One region of the Enterobacter sp. SA187 genome, then DNA from elsewhere that is predicted to be linked to it. Evidence: predicted binding sites of a transcription regulator. Region 1 holds the regulator's gene; each other region holds the start of a gene.
The links. Region 1 encodes PurR, which represses purine synthesis genes. Its sites were predicted from a motif close to CANGCAAACGTTTGCNTG; they were not measured.

Region 1 (4,675 bases):
GGGGCGCCCACCATCACGCCGATCGCATAGGCGCTGATCAGCATGCCGGCGGCAGGGATCGAGACGTCAACGCCACGGGCGATTACCGGCAGCAATCCCATGGGTGAAAATTCAGTTGTACCTATCCCAAAAGCCCCGATTGCCAGTGACAGCAGGGGAAAATTTATCTTCATTATTACATGACTCCAGTAATGCGATGGCGTACAGAGCGCCCCGCGGTGAAGTCAAAAGCATGACATTAATCACAAAAAAACAGAAGTTAATGAAGTGACAAAAGATTATTGCAAATTTGATAACAATCGGCGGGAATGAAAAAGAGAGGGAGAGCGCTCTCCCTGCTCTGGATCAATTAAAAGCGGCAGTCATTGCGCCAGCAACGATCAGGCTGAGCACGATTACGGTAGTAAACAGCGAATACTTCAGATTGCTATCCATCATTTTTTCTCCTTTGTTAACCCCCACAAAAAGTGAGATTGCTCATTTTTGCACAGTTAAACGCAAAAATCTTCTCTGTTTTAGATTGATAACCATTTTTAGACTTCCCCTTTTCATCAAGATCAGCCAGAATTCCACGCTAAATTTATTCGTGTACCGGCCACTGACCCCTCCTGACGTCCTGTGTTGTTTTCCCGGCGTATCGCAACCTGAAAATGTTGTGCGAAGGGTTTTTTAAGGCAAACGTTTACCTGTAGAAGTATCAGGAGTTTAAGATATGGTCTGGAGTGAGATCTAATGGCAACAATTAAAGATGTAGCGAAACGCGCAAACGTTTCCACTACAACCGTATCACATGTTATTAACAAAACCCGTTTTGTTGCGGAAGAAACGCGCAACGCGGTGTGGGCAGCCATCAAAGAGCTGCATTATTCCCCAAGCGCGGTGGCGCGCAGTCTGAAGGTTAACCATACCAAGTCGATTGGCTTGCTGGCGACCAGCAGCGAAGCGCCCTACTTCGCCGAAATCATTGAAGCTGTTGAGAAAAACTGCTTCCAGAAGGGCTATACCCTGATCCTCGGCAACGCCTGGAACAACCTGGAAAAGCAGCGCGCTTATCTGTCGATGATGGCGCAAAAGCGCGTCGACGGCCTGATGGTGATGTGTTCTGAATACCCGGACCCGCTGTTGCGCATGCTTGAAGAGTACCGTCATATCCCGATGGTGGTGATGGACTGGGGCGAAGCGAAAGCGGACTTTACCGATTCGGTGATCGATAACGCTTTTGAAGGCGGCTATATGGCGGGCCGTTATCTGATCGAACGTGGCCACCGTGAAATCGGCGTCATTCCGGGCCCGCTTGAGCGTAACACCGGCGCGGGCCGTCTGGCGGGCTTTATGAAAGCGATGGAAGAAGCGCTGATTAAGGTGCCGGAAAACTGGATCGTGCAGGGCGACTTTGAGCCGGAATCCGGCTACCGCGCCATGCAGCAGATCCTCTCCCAGCCGCATCGTCCGACCGCAGTCTTCTGCGGCGGCGACGTGATGGCGATGGGCGCGCTCTGCGGGGCTGATGAAATGGGTCTGCGCGTGCCGCAGGACGTGTCGCTGATTGGTTATGACAACGTGCGCAACGCGCGTTTCTTCACTCCGGCGCTGACCACCATTCACCAGCCGAAAGATTCGCTGGGCGAAACGGCCTTCAATATGCTGATGGACAGGATCGTCAGCAAGCGTGAAGAGTCGCAGTCCATTGAGGTGCACCCGCGTCTCATCGAACGCCGCTCGGTCGCCGACGGCCCGTTCCGCGACTACCGCCGTTAAGCCTGCCGGGAGCCAGTCACTCTGGCTCCCGCAACCACTCTTTATTCAGCGTCTCGCTGTCTCCTAAATAATCGAGCAGCCAGCTTAAGGCGGGCGAATTGTCCTTTTGCTGCCACGTCAGGCAACAGGCGGCGTCCGGGAAGGGGTTTTCAAGCGGCAGCGCCACCCACTCTCCGCGATCAAGCCAGGGCCTGGCAAAATGCGCCGGTACCATGCCGATACACAATCCCGCCGACAGACAGGCCGCCGAGGATTCCCAGTCGGGCGCGACGATGCGCCGCTGGTTATCCAGCAGCCAGGTGATACGCTTCGGCAGCGAGCGGGAGGTGTCTTCGCGCACCAGCGACGGCCAGTTGCGCAAGGTGTCATCGCTCAGCGGCCCGTCCATCGCCGCCAGCGGGTGTTCACGGGATACCACGCACTTCCAGCTCAATTTCCCCATATCCCGGAAGGCGTAGCGCCCGCCCACCGGCACCGCCTGGGTCGCCCCAATCGCCAGTTCCACGCGGCCATCCGCCAGCGCGTCCCACACGCCGTTGAATACTTCCTGAAAGACGATCAGCTCCACATCCTGAAAGTGGCGGTAGAAATCGACGATCATTTGCCTGCTACGTTCGGGCTTAACGATATTGTCCACCGCGATGGATAACTGCCCCCGCCAGCCGTTGGCGATCTGCTGACACTGCTGACGGGTGATCTGCATTTTTTTGATAACAGATCGCCCTTCCTTTAAAAACCAGCGCCCGGCCGGGGTAAGCACCACGTCACGGTGACGGCGCTCAAACAGCGGCACCGCCAGCCACTCTTCCAGTTGCCGCACCGTATAGCTAACCGCCGATGGGACCCGGTGGAGTTCCTGCGCCGCGGCGCTGAAGCTGCCGGTTCGTGCCACCGCATCAACCACTTCCAGTGAATATTCTGACCACATGTTCTGCCTGCAAATTTTTTGAATGCAATGTGCAAATATTAGCGTTTCACAACCGTCATTGCACTCCCTACACTCTGCCGCTCTGCTCACCTGCCAAAACAAGAGAACGTGACATGAAACCTGGAAAAGGATTTTTAGTCTGGCTGGCGGGGTTAAGCGTACTGGGCTTTCTGGCTACAGATATGTATTTACCCGCCTTCGCCGTTATTCAGAATGATCTACAAACCCCGGCGGCTGCCGTCAGCGCCAGCCTGAGTCTGTTTTTAGCCGGATTTGCGGTTGCGCAACTGGCGTGGGGTCCGCTGTCCGATACTTATGGTCGCCGCCCGGTGCTGTTAAGCGGTCTGGCGCTCTTTGCCGTCGGCTGTCTGGGCATGCTGTGGGTGCGCGACGCCACCTGGCTGCTGGTGCTGCGTTTTATCCAGGCGATCGGCGTCTGCGCTGCCGCCGTCACCTGGCAGGCGCTGGTGACGGATCACTATCCGGCGCACCGCACTAATCGTATCTTCGCCACCATTATGCCGCTGGTGGGTCTCTCTCCGGCCCTTGCGCCGCTGCTGGGCAGCTGGATCCTCGCGCATTTTTCCTGGCAAATGATTTTTATGACGCTGTTTGTCATTACGCTGGTGCTGATGCTGCCCGCGCTGCGCCTGAAGCCGGTGGTAAAAAAAACCACCAGCAGCGACGTGCCGCTGACCTTTGCCACCCTGCTCCGTTCCCGGGATTACCGCGGTAACGTGCTGATCTACGCCGCCTGCTCCGCCAGCTTCTTCGCCTGGCTGACCGGCTCGCCCTTTATCCTCAGCGAAATGGGCTACGGCCCGGCGGCCATTGGCCTGAGCTATGTACCGCAAACCATCGCCTTTCTGATCGGCGGCTATGGATGCCGCGCGGCGCTGCAAAAGTGGCAGGGTAAAAAGTTACTGCCGTGGCTGCTGGTGTTCTACGGTCTGAGCGTGGCGGGTACCTGGATAGCCGGGCTGGTGGCGGGTCAATCTCTCACGGCGCTGCTGGTGCCCTTCTGCGTGATGGCAATGGCGAACGGCGCCATCTATCCCATTGTGGTGGCCCAGGCGCTGCGCCCGTTCCCGCAGGCGACCGGACGCGCGGCGGCGTTGCAAAATACCCTGCAACTGGGGCTCTGTTTCCTTGCCAGTCTGGTAGTGTCCGCGCTTATCGGCACGCCGCTGTTGACCACCACCAGCGTAATGCTGATCACCGTGTTACTGGCCGCTGCCGGTTACCGGATGCAGCGTCATGGTGTAACAGACGCGAATGCTGAAACCGCCTCTGCATAGTTCACCGTGCAACTATGTTACAAATCAGTGATTAGGTTGCTAAGAATTTACTATTGTATCTGCCGGATCTGAGGCCTATACTCATTTCCGGCACATATAATTACGATAAATATTATGCAGTAACAGGCGCAGGATGACGCCTCTCTCACCACGGACGGCCTTTACGGCAAGGGTAATCTCCCTTCCTCTGTTCTACGTCGGATTTCTGGCTCGCGGACCATTCCGTGAGATTTCTCACAAACCCTAAAAAGCGACTACGCTGTTTGAAGGTTCTGATCACATACAGGTGATGGAGAAGCTATGAGTTCATCGTGCATAGAAGACGTTAACATACGGGATGATGACTGGTTTCGTATCGTAAGCGAACTGCTTGGCCGGGCGGGGATCACAATCAACGGTTCGTCCCCGGTAGATATTCAGGTCAAAAATCCTCATTTTTTTAAACGCGTGCTGCAGGAAGGATCGCTGGGGCTGGGTGAAAGTTATATGGACGGCTGGTGGGATTGCGAGCGGCTGGACATTTTCTTCAACAACGTTCTGCGCGCCGGTCTTGAAAACCAGCTACCGCACCATCTCAAAGATACGCTGCGTATAGCGGGCGCCAGATTATTTAATTTGCAGAGCAAGCGCCGGGCATGGATCGTCGGCAAAGAGCATTACGATTTGGGTAATGATCTGTTCAGCCGCATGC
Region 2 (4,675 bases), 1.6 Mb from region 1:
TTTGGTAGGCCTGAGTGGACTTGAACCACCGACCTCACCCTTATCAGGGGTGCGCTCTAACCACCTGAGCTACAAGCCTGCAGAGATTTCTTACTGCTTTATTTTCTATCAGACAATCTGTGTGGACACTGCAAGGCAGGTTCTTTCAGGTAAGGAGGTGATCCAACCGCAGGTTCCCCTACGGTTACCTTGTTACGACTTCACCCCAGTCATGAATCACAAAGTGGTAAGCGCCCTCCCGAAGGTTAAGCTACCTACTTCTTTTGCAACCCACTCCCATGGTGTGACGGGCGGTGTGTACAAGGCCCGGGAACGTATTCACCGTGGCATTCTGATCCACGATTACTAGCGATTCCGACTTCACGGAGTCGAGTTGCAGACTCCGATCCGGACTACGACATACTTTATGAGGTCCGCTTGCTCTCGCGAGGTCGCTTCTCTTTGTATATGCCATTGTAGCACGTGTGTAGCCCTACTCGTAAGGGCCATGATGACTTGACGTCATCCCCACCTTCCTCCAGTTTATCACTGGCAGTCTCCTTTGAGTTCCCGGCCGAACCGCTGGCAACAAAGGATAAGGGTTGCGCTCGTTGCGGGACTTAACCCAACATTTCACAACACGAGCTGACGACAGCCATGCAGCACCTGTCTCACGGTTCCCGAAGGCACTAAGGCATCTCTGCCAAATTCCGTGGATGTCAAGAGTAGGTAAGGTTCTTCGCGTTGCATCGAATTAAACCACATGCTCCACCGCTTGTGCGGGCCCCCGTCAATTCATTTGAGTTTTAACCTTGCGGCCGTACTCCCCAGGCGGTCGACTTAACGCGTTAGCTCCGGAAGCCACGCCTCAAGGGCACAACCTCCAAGTCGACATCGTTTACAGCGTGGACTACCAGGGTATCTAATCCTGTTTGCTCCCCACGCTTTCGCACCTGAGCGTCAGTCTTTGTCCAGGGGGCCGCCTTCGCCACCGGTATTCCTCCAGATCTCTACGCATTTCACCGCTACACCTGGAATTCTACCCCCCTCTACAAGACTCAAGCCTGCCAGTTTCGGATGCAGTTCCCAGGTTGAGCCCGGGGATTTCACATCCGACTTGACAGACCGCCTGCGTGCGCTTTACGCCCAGTAATTCCGATTAACGCTTGCACCCTCCGTATTACCGCGGCTGCTGGCACGGAGTTAGCCGGTGCTTCTTCTGCGGGTAACGTCAATTGCTGAGGTTATTAACCTCAACACCTTCCTCCCCGCTGAAAGTACTTTACAACCCGAAGGCCTTCTTCATACACGCGGCATGGCTGCATCAGGCTTGCGCCCATTGTGCAATATTCCCCACTGCTGCCTCCCGTAGGAGTCTGGACCGTGTCTCAGTTCCAGTGTGGCTGGTCATCCTCTCAGACCAGCTAGGGATCGTCGCCTAGGTGAGCCGTTACCCCACCTACTAGCTAATCCCATCTGGGCACATCTGATGGCAAGAGGCCCGAAGGTCCCCCTCTTTGGTCTTGCGACATTATGCGGTATTAGCTACCGTTTCCAGTAGTTATCCCCCTCCATCAGGCAGTTTCCCAGACATTACTCACCCGTCCGCCGCTCGTCACCCGAGAGCAAGCTCTCTGTGCTACCGCTCGACTTGCATGTGTTAGGCCTGCCGCCAGCGTTCAATCTGAGCCATGATCAAACTCTTCAATTTAAGTTTGATGCTCGTGAATTAAACTTCGTAATGAATTACGTATGTTCACTCCAGAGACTTGGTATTCATTTAGCGTCTTTCGACGTTTAAGAATCCATGTCCTTGAGTGCCCACACAGATTGTCTGATAAATTGTTAAAGAGCAGTTGCGACGCGCTTTGGCGCTCTGTCGCGAGGTGGCGTATATTACGCTTTCCTCTTTCAGAGTCAACCCTCAATTTCAGGATTTTTTCTCTTCAACCGAACCGGCTGTTTGTGTGAAGTGATTCACATCCGCCGTGTCGATGGAGGCGCATTATAGGGAGTTCTGAAGGCACCGCAATACCTAAATGACAGAAAAATGACTGACTGCTGCATTCCACAGCAAAACCCCGCCTTATACCCATTTACGCACAGAGTTATCCACAAAGCGGTGAAACGCTAAAAATTCGCGAGCGTTGCGCAAACGTTTTCGTTACAATGCCCGCGCTAAAACAAGGATGCCCCGTCTGGGGCGTTAGCTGAATTTTAGGAAGAAAGAAAACCGAAAATTCAGCTAACGCTCTCTGTAATGTCCAAATCCTGGGGATTTAATACCATGCAACAACGTCGTCCAGTCCGCCGCGCTCTGCTCAGTGTTTCTGACAAAGCGGGTATCATCGAATTTGCACAGGCCCTCTCCTCGCGTGGCGTGGAGCTGCTATCCACCGGCGGTACCGCACGCCTGCTGGCAGAGAAAGGCCTGCCGGTCACCGAAGTATCCGACTACACCGGCTTCCCGGAAATGATGGATGGACGCGTCAAAACGCTGCACCCGAAAGTGCACGGCGGTATTCTGGGTCGTCGCGGACAAGATGATGAAATCATGGCGCAGCACGACATCTCTCCAATCGATATGGTTGTTGTGAACCTTTACCCGTTCGCCGCCACCGTCGCACGCGAGGGCTGCACGCTGGAAGACGCGGTAGAGAACATTGATATTGGCGGCCCGACCATGGTGCGCTCTGCTGCCAAGAACCATAAAGACGTGGCTATCGTGGTTAAGAGCAGCGACTATCACGCCATTATTAATGAGATGGATGCTAACGACGGCTCTCTGACCCTTGCTACCCGTTTTGACCTCGCCATTAAAGCCTTCGAACACACTGCCGCCTACGACAGCATGATCGCCAACTACTTCGGCAGCCTGGTCCCTGCTTATCACGGCGACAGCAAAGATCCTGCTGGCCGCTTCCCGCGCACCCTGAATCTGAACTTCATTAAGAAGCAGGATATGCGCTACGGTGAGAACAGCCACCAGCAGGCCGCCTTCTATATAGAAGAAGAAATTAAAGAAGCCTCGGTTGCCACTGCCACTCAGGTACAGGGCAAGGCACTCTCTTATAACAACATCGCCGATACCGATGCTGCGCTGGAATGTGTGAAAGAGTTCAGCGAACCGGCCTGTGTGATCGTTAAACATGCTAACCCGTGCGGCGTGGCGGTCAGCGATTCGATCCTCGACGCTTACGATCGTGCGTATAAAACCGACCCGACCTCCGCGTTCGGCGGCATCATCGCCTTTAACCGCGAGCTGGATGCGGAAACGGCGCAGGCCATTATTTCCCGCCAGTTTGTTGAAGTGATCATCGCCCCGTCAGCCACTGAAGAAGCGCTGAAAATTACCGCCGCCAAACAGAACGTGCGCGTGCTGGTTTGCGGCGAATGGTCTGCCCGCGTCGCAGGTCTGGATTTCAAACGTGTGAATGGCGGTCTGCTGGTACAGGATCGCGATCTGGGCATGGTGAGCGAAGCAGAGTTGCGCGTGGTCAGCAAACGCCAGCCGAGCGAGCAGGAACTGCGTGACGCGCTGTTCTGCTGGAAAGTCGCCAAGTTCGTTAAGTCCAACGCCATTGTCTATGCCAGAGAGAATATGACCATCGGCATTGGCGCGGGTCAGATGAGCCGCGTGTACTCCGCGAAAATCGCCGGTATTAAAGCAGGTGATGAAGGACTGGAAGTGAAAGGCTCCGCGATGGCCTCTGACGCCTTCTTCCCGTTCCGCGATGGTATTGATGCCGCTGCGGCCGTAGGCGTAAGCTGCGTGATCCAGCCTGGCGGTTCCATTCGTGATGATGAAGTGATTGCGGCGGCCGACGAACACGGTATCGCCATGATCTTCACCGACATGCGCCACTTCCGCCACTAATCCCGGAGCAGATAATGAAAGTATTAGTTATTGGTAATGGCGGACGCGAGCACGCGCTGGCGTGGAAAGCCGCCCAATCACCTTTAGTAGAAACCGTTTTTGTCGCACCGGGTAACGCCGGTACGGCGCTGGAGCCGATGCTGCAAAACGTGGCGATTGGCGCGACCGATATTCCGGCGCTGTTGAATTTTGCCCAAAGCGAGCACATTGACCTGACCATCGTTGGCCCGGAAGCCCCGCTGGTACTGGGCGTGGTCGATGCTTTTCGCGCGGCCGGCCTGACCATCTTTGGTCCGACGCAGGGCGCCGCCCAGCTGGAAGGTTCCAAAGCTTTCACCAAAGACTTCCTCGCCCGTCACCACATTCCGACGGCGGAATACCAGAACTTTACCGAGGTTGAGCCTGCGCTGGCGTATCTGCGCGAGAAAGGCGCGCCGATTGTTATCAAAGCGGACGGTCTGGCGGCAGGTAAAGGAGTGATTGTCGCCATGACGCTGGAAGAAGCGGAAGCCGCGGTTCAGGATATGCTGGCTGGCAACGCCTTTGGCGACGCGGGGCACCGTATCGTGATTGAAGAGTTTCTGGATGGCGAAGAAGCCAGCTTTATCGTGATGGTGGATGGCGAACACGTGTTGCCGATGGCCACCAGCCAGGATCACAAGCGCGTTGGCGATGCCGATACCGGGCCGAATACCGGCGGTATGGGCGCTTACTCGCCGGCCCCGGTAGTGACTGATGAAGTTCACCAGCGCACTATGGATCGCGTGATCTGGCCAACGGTGCGCGGTATGGCAGCGGAAGGCAATACCTACACCGGCT
Region 3 (4,675 bases), 1.2 Mb from region 1:
AGCGCGAATTTTACTCGCCGCGCAGATGAAAATAAACTGGAATTTATTATTGATTCTGTGAATAAAATAAGCGCATCGCGGGCGGAATTCATGCCGCGATGCGTTTTATGGATCAGTCGCAGGCATGGCCCTGCGGCGGAAGCGGTACGCCATCCAGCCACGCGCGGTTATCGCGCATCGCCAGGCGGCCTTCGGTAAACCAGCTCACCACCAGCGGATAGATCGCATGTTCCTGGGTCTGTACGCGCGCAGTAATGTCCGCTTCGGTATCGCCCTCAAAAACCGGTACTTTGGCCTGTAGAATTACGGGGCCGCCGTCGAGTTCATCCGTCACGAAGTGCACCGAGGTGCCGTGCTCCGTATCGCCGTTTTCCAGCGCCTGACGATGGGTATGCAGCCCCGGATATTTCGGCAGCAGGGAAGGGTGAATGTTGATCAGACGTCCGGCAAAGTGCGCCACAAACGCGGGACTGAGAATACGCATGTAACCGGCCAGAACCACCAGATCCGGGGCGTAGGCGTCGATTTCCTGCATCAGTTCACGATCAAATGCCTCGCGGCTGGCAAAAAGATCGGCGGTCAGGGCGTGCGCAGGAATATCAGCTTCGCGCGCACGTTCAAGGCCGAACGCGTCGGCCTTATTACTGAAAACCGCACGGATCGTGGCGTTAATTTTTTTCTGCTTACAGGCATCGATAATGGCCTGCAAATTGCTGCCGTTACCGGAAATAAGCACCACGATATTTTTCATTACGCAATGACCACGCGTTCGGCGGAATCGGAGGCTTTGATAACGCCGATTTTCCAGGCGGTTTCGCCTTTAGCATTCATCAGCTCAATAGCTTTATCCGCTTCTGCTGCCGGCAGGGCGATCAGCATACCCACGCCGCAGTTGAAAGTGCGGTACATTTCATGGCGGCTGACGTTACCGGCCGTTTGCAGCCAGTTGAACACGGCTGGCCACTGCCAGGACGCTTCGTCGATTACCGCCTGGGTGTTATCCGGCAGCACGCGCGGAATGTTTTCCCAGAAACCGCCGCCGGTCAGGTGAGCGATAGCGTGAACGTCGACGTGCTCAATCAGTTCGAGAATGTTCTTCACATAGATGCGTGTCGGCGCCAGCAGGTGATCGGCAAGCGGTTTGCCTTCCAGCTCAGTGGTTTCCGCATCGCTGCCGCTGACTTCCAGAATTTTGCGCACCAGCGAATAACCGTTTGAGTGCGGGCCGCTTGAGGCCAGCGCAATCAGCACATCGCCGTCGGCCACTTTTGAACCATCAATGATTTCTGATTTTTCTACCACACCGACGCAGAAACCGGCGACGTCATAATCTTCGCCGTGGTACATGCCCGGCATTTCTGCCGTTTCACCGCCGACCAGCGCACAGCCCGATTGCAGACAGCCTTCGGCGATACCGCTGATCACGCTTGAGGCGGTATCCACGTCCAGTTTACCGGTGGCGTAATAGTCAAGGAAAAACAGCGGCTCCGCGCCCTGGACCACCAGGTCGTTCACGCACATGGCGACCAGATCGATGCCGATGGTGTCGTGGCGTTTCAGATCCATCGCCAGACGCAGTTTGGTGCCCACGCCGTCAGTGCCGGAAACCAGCACTGGCTCACGATATTTTTGCGGCAATGCGCACAGCGCGCCGAAGCCACCCAGTCCACCCATGACTTCCGGGCGACGGGTTTTCTTCACCACGCCTTTGATACGGTCAACCAGGGCATTACCCGCGTCAATATCAACACCGGCATCTTTGTAGCTGAGAGAGGTTTTATCGGTCACTGCTTCTGTCCCCACGCGTTTACTTGCGGTAGAAATAAATTTCGGCGCAATTCTAACAGCCCAGGCAAACGTTTGCGAGTGCATTGTTAGGGGGCAGGCGCGATTATTCAGTCAGGCTCATTTCCGCTATGATTGATCGGGATCAACACACTACCTGTAGCGCCGCGGACAAAAAGCGGTATAATCCGGCGATTTTTTTTGTGGCTGCTAACTGTCTGGGGAAGGAGAAGAGTATGAAGATCGTGGAAGTGAAACACCCACTCGTCAAACATAAGCTGGGACTGATGCGTGAGAATGACATCAGCACCAAACGCTTTCGTGAACTCGCCTCGGAAGTGGGTAGTCTGCTGACCTACGTCGCGACCGCCGACCTCGCTACAGAAAAAGTGACCATCGAAGGCTGGAACGGCCCGGTGGAAATCGAACAGATCAAAGGTAAGAAAATCACCGTGGTGCCCATCCTGCGCGCCGGTCTGGGCATGATGGAAGGCGTTCTGGAAAACGTGCCGAGCGCGCGCATCAGCGTGGTCGGGGTCTACCGCGACGAAGAGACGCTGGAACCGGTGCCGTACTTCCAGAAACTGGTTTCCAATATCGACGAGCGCATGGCGCTGGTGGTTGACCCGATGCTGGCAACCGGCGGTTCGATGATTGCCACCATCGACCTGTTGAAAAAAGCAGGCTGCTCCAGCATTAAAGTGCTGGTGCTGGTTGCCGCTCCTGAAGGTATTGCGGCGCTGGAGAAAGCGCACCCGGACGTGGAACTGTACACCGCGTCGATCGACCAGGGCCTTAACGAGCACGGATACATCATTCCGGGGCTCGGCGATGCCGGCGATAAGATTTTCGGAACCAAATAATTGAATAAATAAAAAACAGCCGACTTTGATAGTCGGCTTTTTTTTGAATAAAAGAAGCCATTCGTTAATAACAAACACAACTCAGAGGAAAACACTATGACGCGCCGTGCTATCGGGGTGAGTGAAAGACCGCCGCTTTTACAGACAATCCCGCTTAGTTTGCAGCACCTGTTCGCCATGTTTGGCGCAACCGTGCTGGTGCCAGTCCTGTTTCACATTAACCCGGCCACCGTGCTGCTGTTTAATGGGATCGGGACGCTGCTTTATCTCTTTATCTGTAAAGGGAAAATTCCGGCTTATCTGGGTTCAAGCTTTGCGTTTATTTCCCCGGTGCTGCTGCTGTTGCCGCTGGGGTACGAAGTGGCGCTCGGCGGCTTCATTATGTGCGGCGTGCTGTTCTGCATCGTCTCTTTTATCGTGAAAAAAGCCGGTACCGGCTGGCTGGACGTGATGTTCCCGCCTGCGGCGATGGGCGCAATCGTTGCCGTCATCGGCCTGGAGCTGGCCGGTGTGGCGGCAAATATGGCCGGTCTGCTGCCGCCAGAAGGGCAGTCGGCGGATACTAAAACGGTGGTTATCGCGCTGGTGACGCTGGGCGTGACGGTCTTCGGTTCGGTACTGTTCCGCGGCTTTATGGCGATCATCCCGATCCTGATCGGCGTGCTGGCAGGGTATGCGCTGTCGTTCGTCATGGGCGTGGTGGATACCACGCCCATCGCCGAAGCCCACTGGTTTGCGCTGCCGACCTTCTACACGCCGCGCTTTGAGTGGTTTGCCATCTTCACCATTCTGCCGGCTGCGCTGGTGGTGATTGCCGAGCACGTCGGGCACCTGGTGGTAACGGCGAATATCGTCAAGCGCGATTTGATCCGCGATCCGGGCCTGCACCGCTCAATGTTTGCTAACGGTTTTTCCACCATTATTTCCGGTTTCTTTGGCTCGACGCCGAACACTACCTACGGCGAAAACATCGGCGTGATGGCGATCACCCGCGTCTACAGTACCTGGGTTATCGGCGGCGCGGCCATCATTGCCATTCTGCTTTCCTGTGTGGGTAAACTGGCGGCGGCGATCCAGATCATTCCGGTGCCGGTAATGGGCGGCGTTTCCCTGCTGCTGTACGGGGTGATCGGCGCCTCCGGTATTCGCGTGCTGATTGAATCCAAAGTGGATTACAGCAAAGCGCAAAACCTGATCCTGACCTCGGTGATCCTGATCATTGGCGTCAGCGGCGCGAAAGTGCACATTGGCGCCGCAGAACTGAAAGGCATGGCGCTGGCGACCATCGTAGGTGTGGGTCTGGCGCTGATCTTTAAGCTGATCAACGTGCTGCGTCCGGAAGAAGTGGTGCTGGATGCGCCTGACAGCGATAGCAGCCTGAAGTGATCGACGAGTTTGAGCCGGGCGTGATGCCCGGTTCAAACGCAGCGCAATTTTATGATAGACTCAGTGCGTTTTCTGTAAGCCCTGTTGAGGTCCCTCTGAACACACCGGCGCAGCTCTCTCTGCCATTGTATTTACCTGACGACGAAACCTTTGCCAGTTTCTGGCCGGGCGATAACCCTTCTTTACTGGCCGCCGTGCAAAACGTTTTGCGCCAGGATCACAGTGGATACATCTATTTCTGGTCACGCGAAGGCGCGGGACGCAGCCATCTGCTGCACGCCGCCTGCGCGGAACTCTCTGCCCGCGGCGATGCGGTGGGCTACGTGCCGCTGGATAAGCGCACCTGGTTTGTGCCGGAAGTGCTGGACGGCATGGAGCAACTTTCGCTGGTGTGTATCGATAATATCGAATGCATCGCCGGGGATGAGGAGTGGGAGATGGCGATCTTTGATCTCTACAATCGCATCCTTGAATCAGGCAAAACGCGGCTATTGATCACAGGCGATCGTCCCCCGCGCCAGCTGAATCTGCGATTAGCTGATTTGGCTTCACGCCTCGACTGGGGGCAAATCTATAAGCTGCAGCCGCTGTCTGACGAAGATAAAGTGCAGGCGCTGCAACTGCGCGCACGCCTGCGGGGA

Region 2: the regulator PurR is predicted to act here: its motif matches at 2,128-2,145, upstream of purH (bifunctional phosphoribosylaminoimidazolecarboxamide formyltransferase/IMP cyclohydrolase).
Region 3: the regulator PurR is predicted to act here: its motif matches at 1,850-1,867, upstream of purM (phosphoribosylformylglycinamidine cyclo-ligase).

Annotation. Positions count from the first base shown of each region.
Region 1 covers NZ_CP019113.1:3,081,918-3,086,592, reverse strand. The annotation lists gene BMF08_RS14760 (MFS transporter) at 1-173, opposite strand, end outside; gene cydH (cytochrome bd-I oxidase subunit CydH) at 346-438, opposite strand; gene purR (HTH-type transcriptional repressor PurR) at 733-1,758, shown strand; gene punR (DNA-binding transcriptional activator PunR) at 1,775-2,686, opposite strand; gene punC (purine nucleoside transporter PunC) at 2,800-3,984, shown strand; gene cfa (cyclopropane fatty acyl phospholipid synthase) at 4,285-4,675, shown strand, end outside.
Region 2 covers NZ_CP019113.1:1,451,842-1,456,516, reverse strand. The annotation lists tRNA gene BMF08_RS07015 (tRNA-Ile) at 3-79, opposite strand; rRNA gene BMF08_RS07010 (16S ribosomal RNA) at 151-1,690, opposite strand; gene purH (bifunctional phosphoribosylaminoimidazolecarboxamide formyltransferase/IMP cyclohydrolase) at 2,267-3,856, shown strand; gene purD (phosphoribosylamine--glycine ligase) at 3,871-4,675, shown strand, end outside.
Region 3 covers NZ_CP019113.1:4,235,419-4,240,093, reverse strand. The annotation lists gene purN (phosphoribosylglycinamide formyltransferase) at 113-751, opposite strand; gene purM (phosphoribosylformylglycinamidine cyclo-ligase) at 751-1,788, opposite strand; gene upp (uracil phosphoribosyltransferase) at 2,022-2,648, shown strand; gene uraA (uracil permease) at 2,745-4,034, shown strand; gene BMF08_RS20260 (DnaA inactivator Hda) at 4,130-4,675, shown strand, end outside.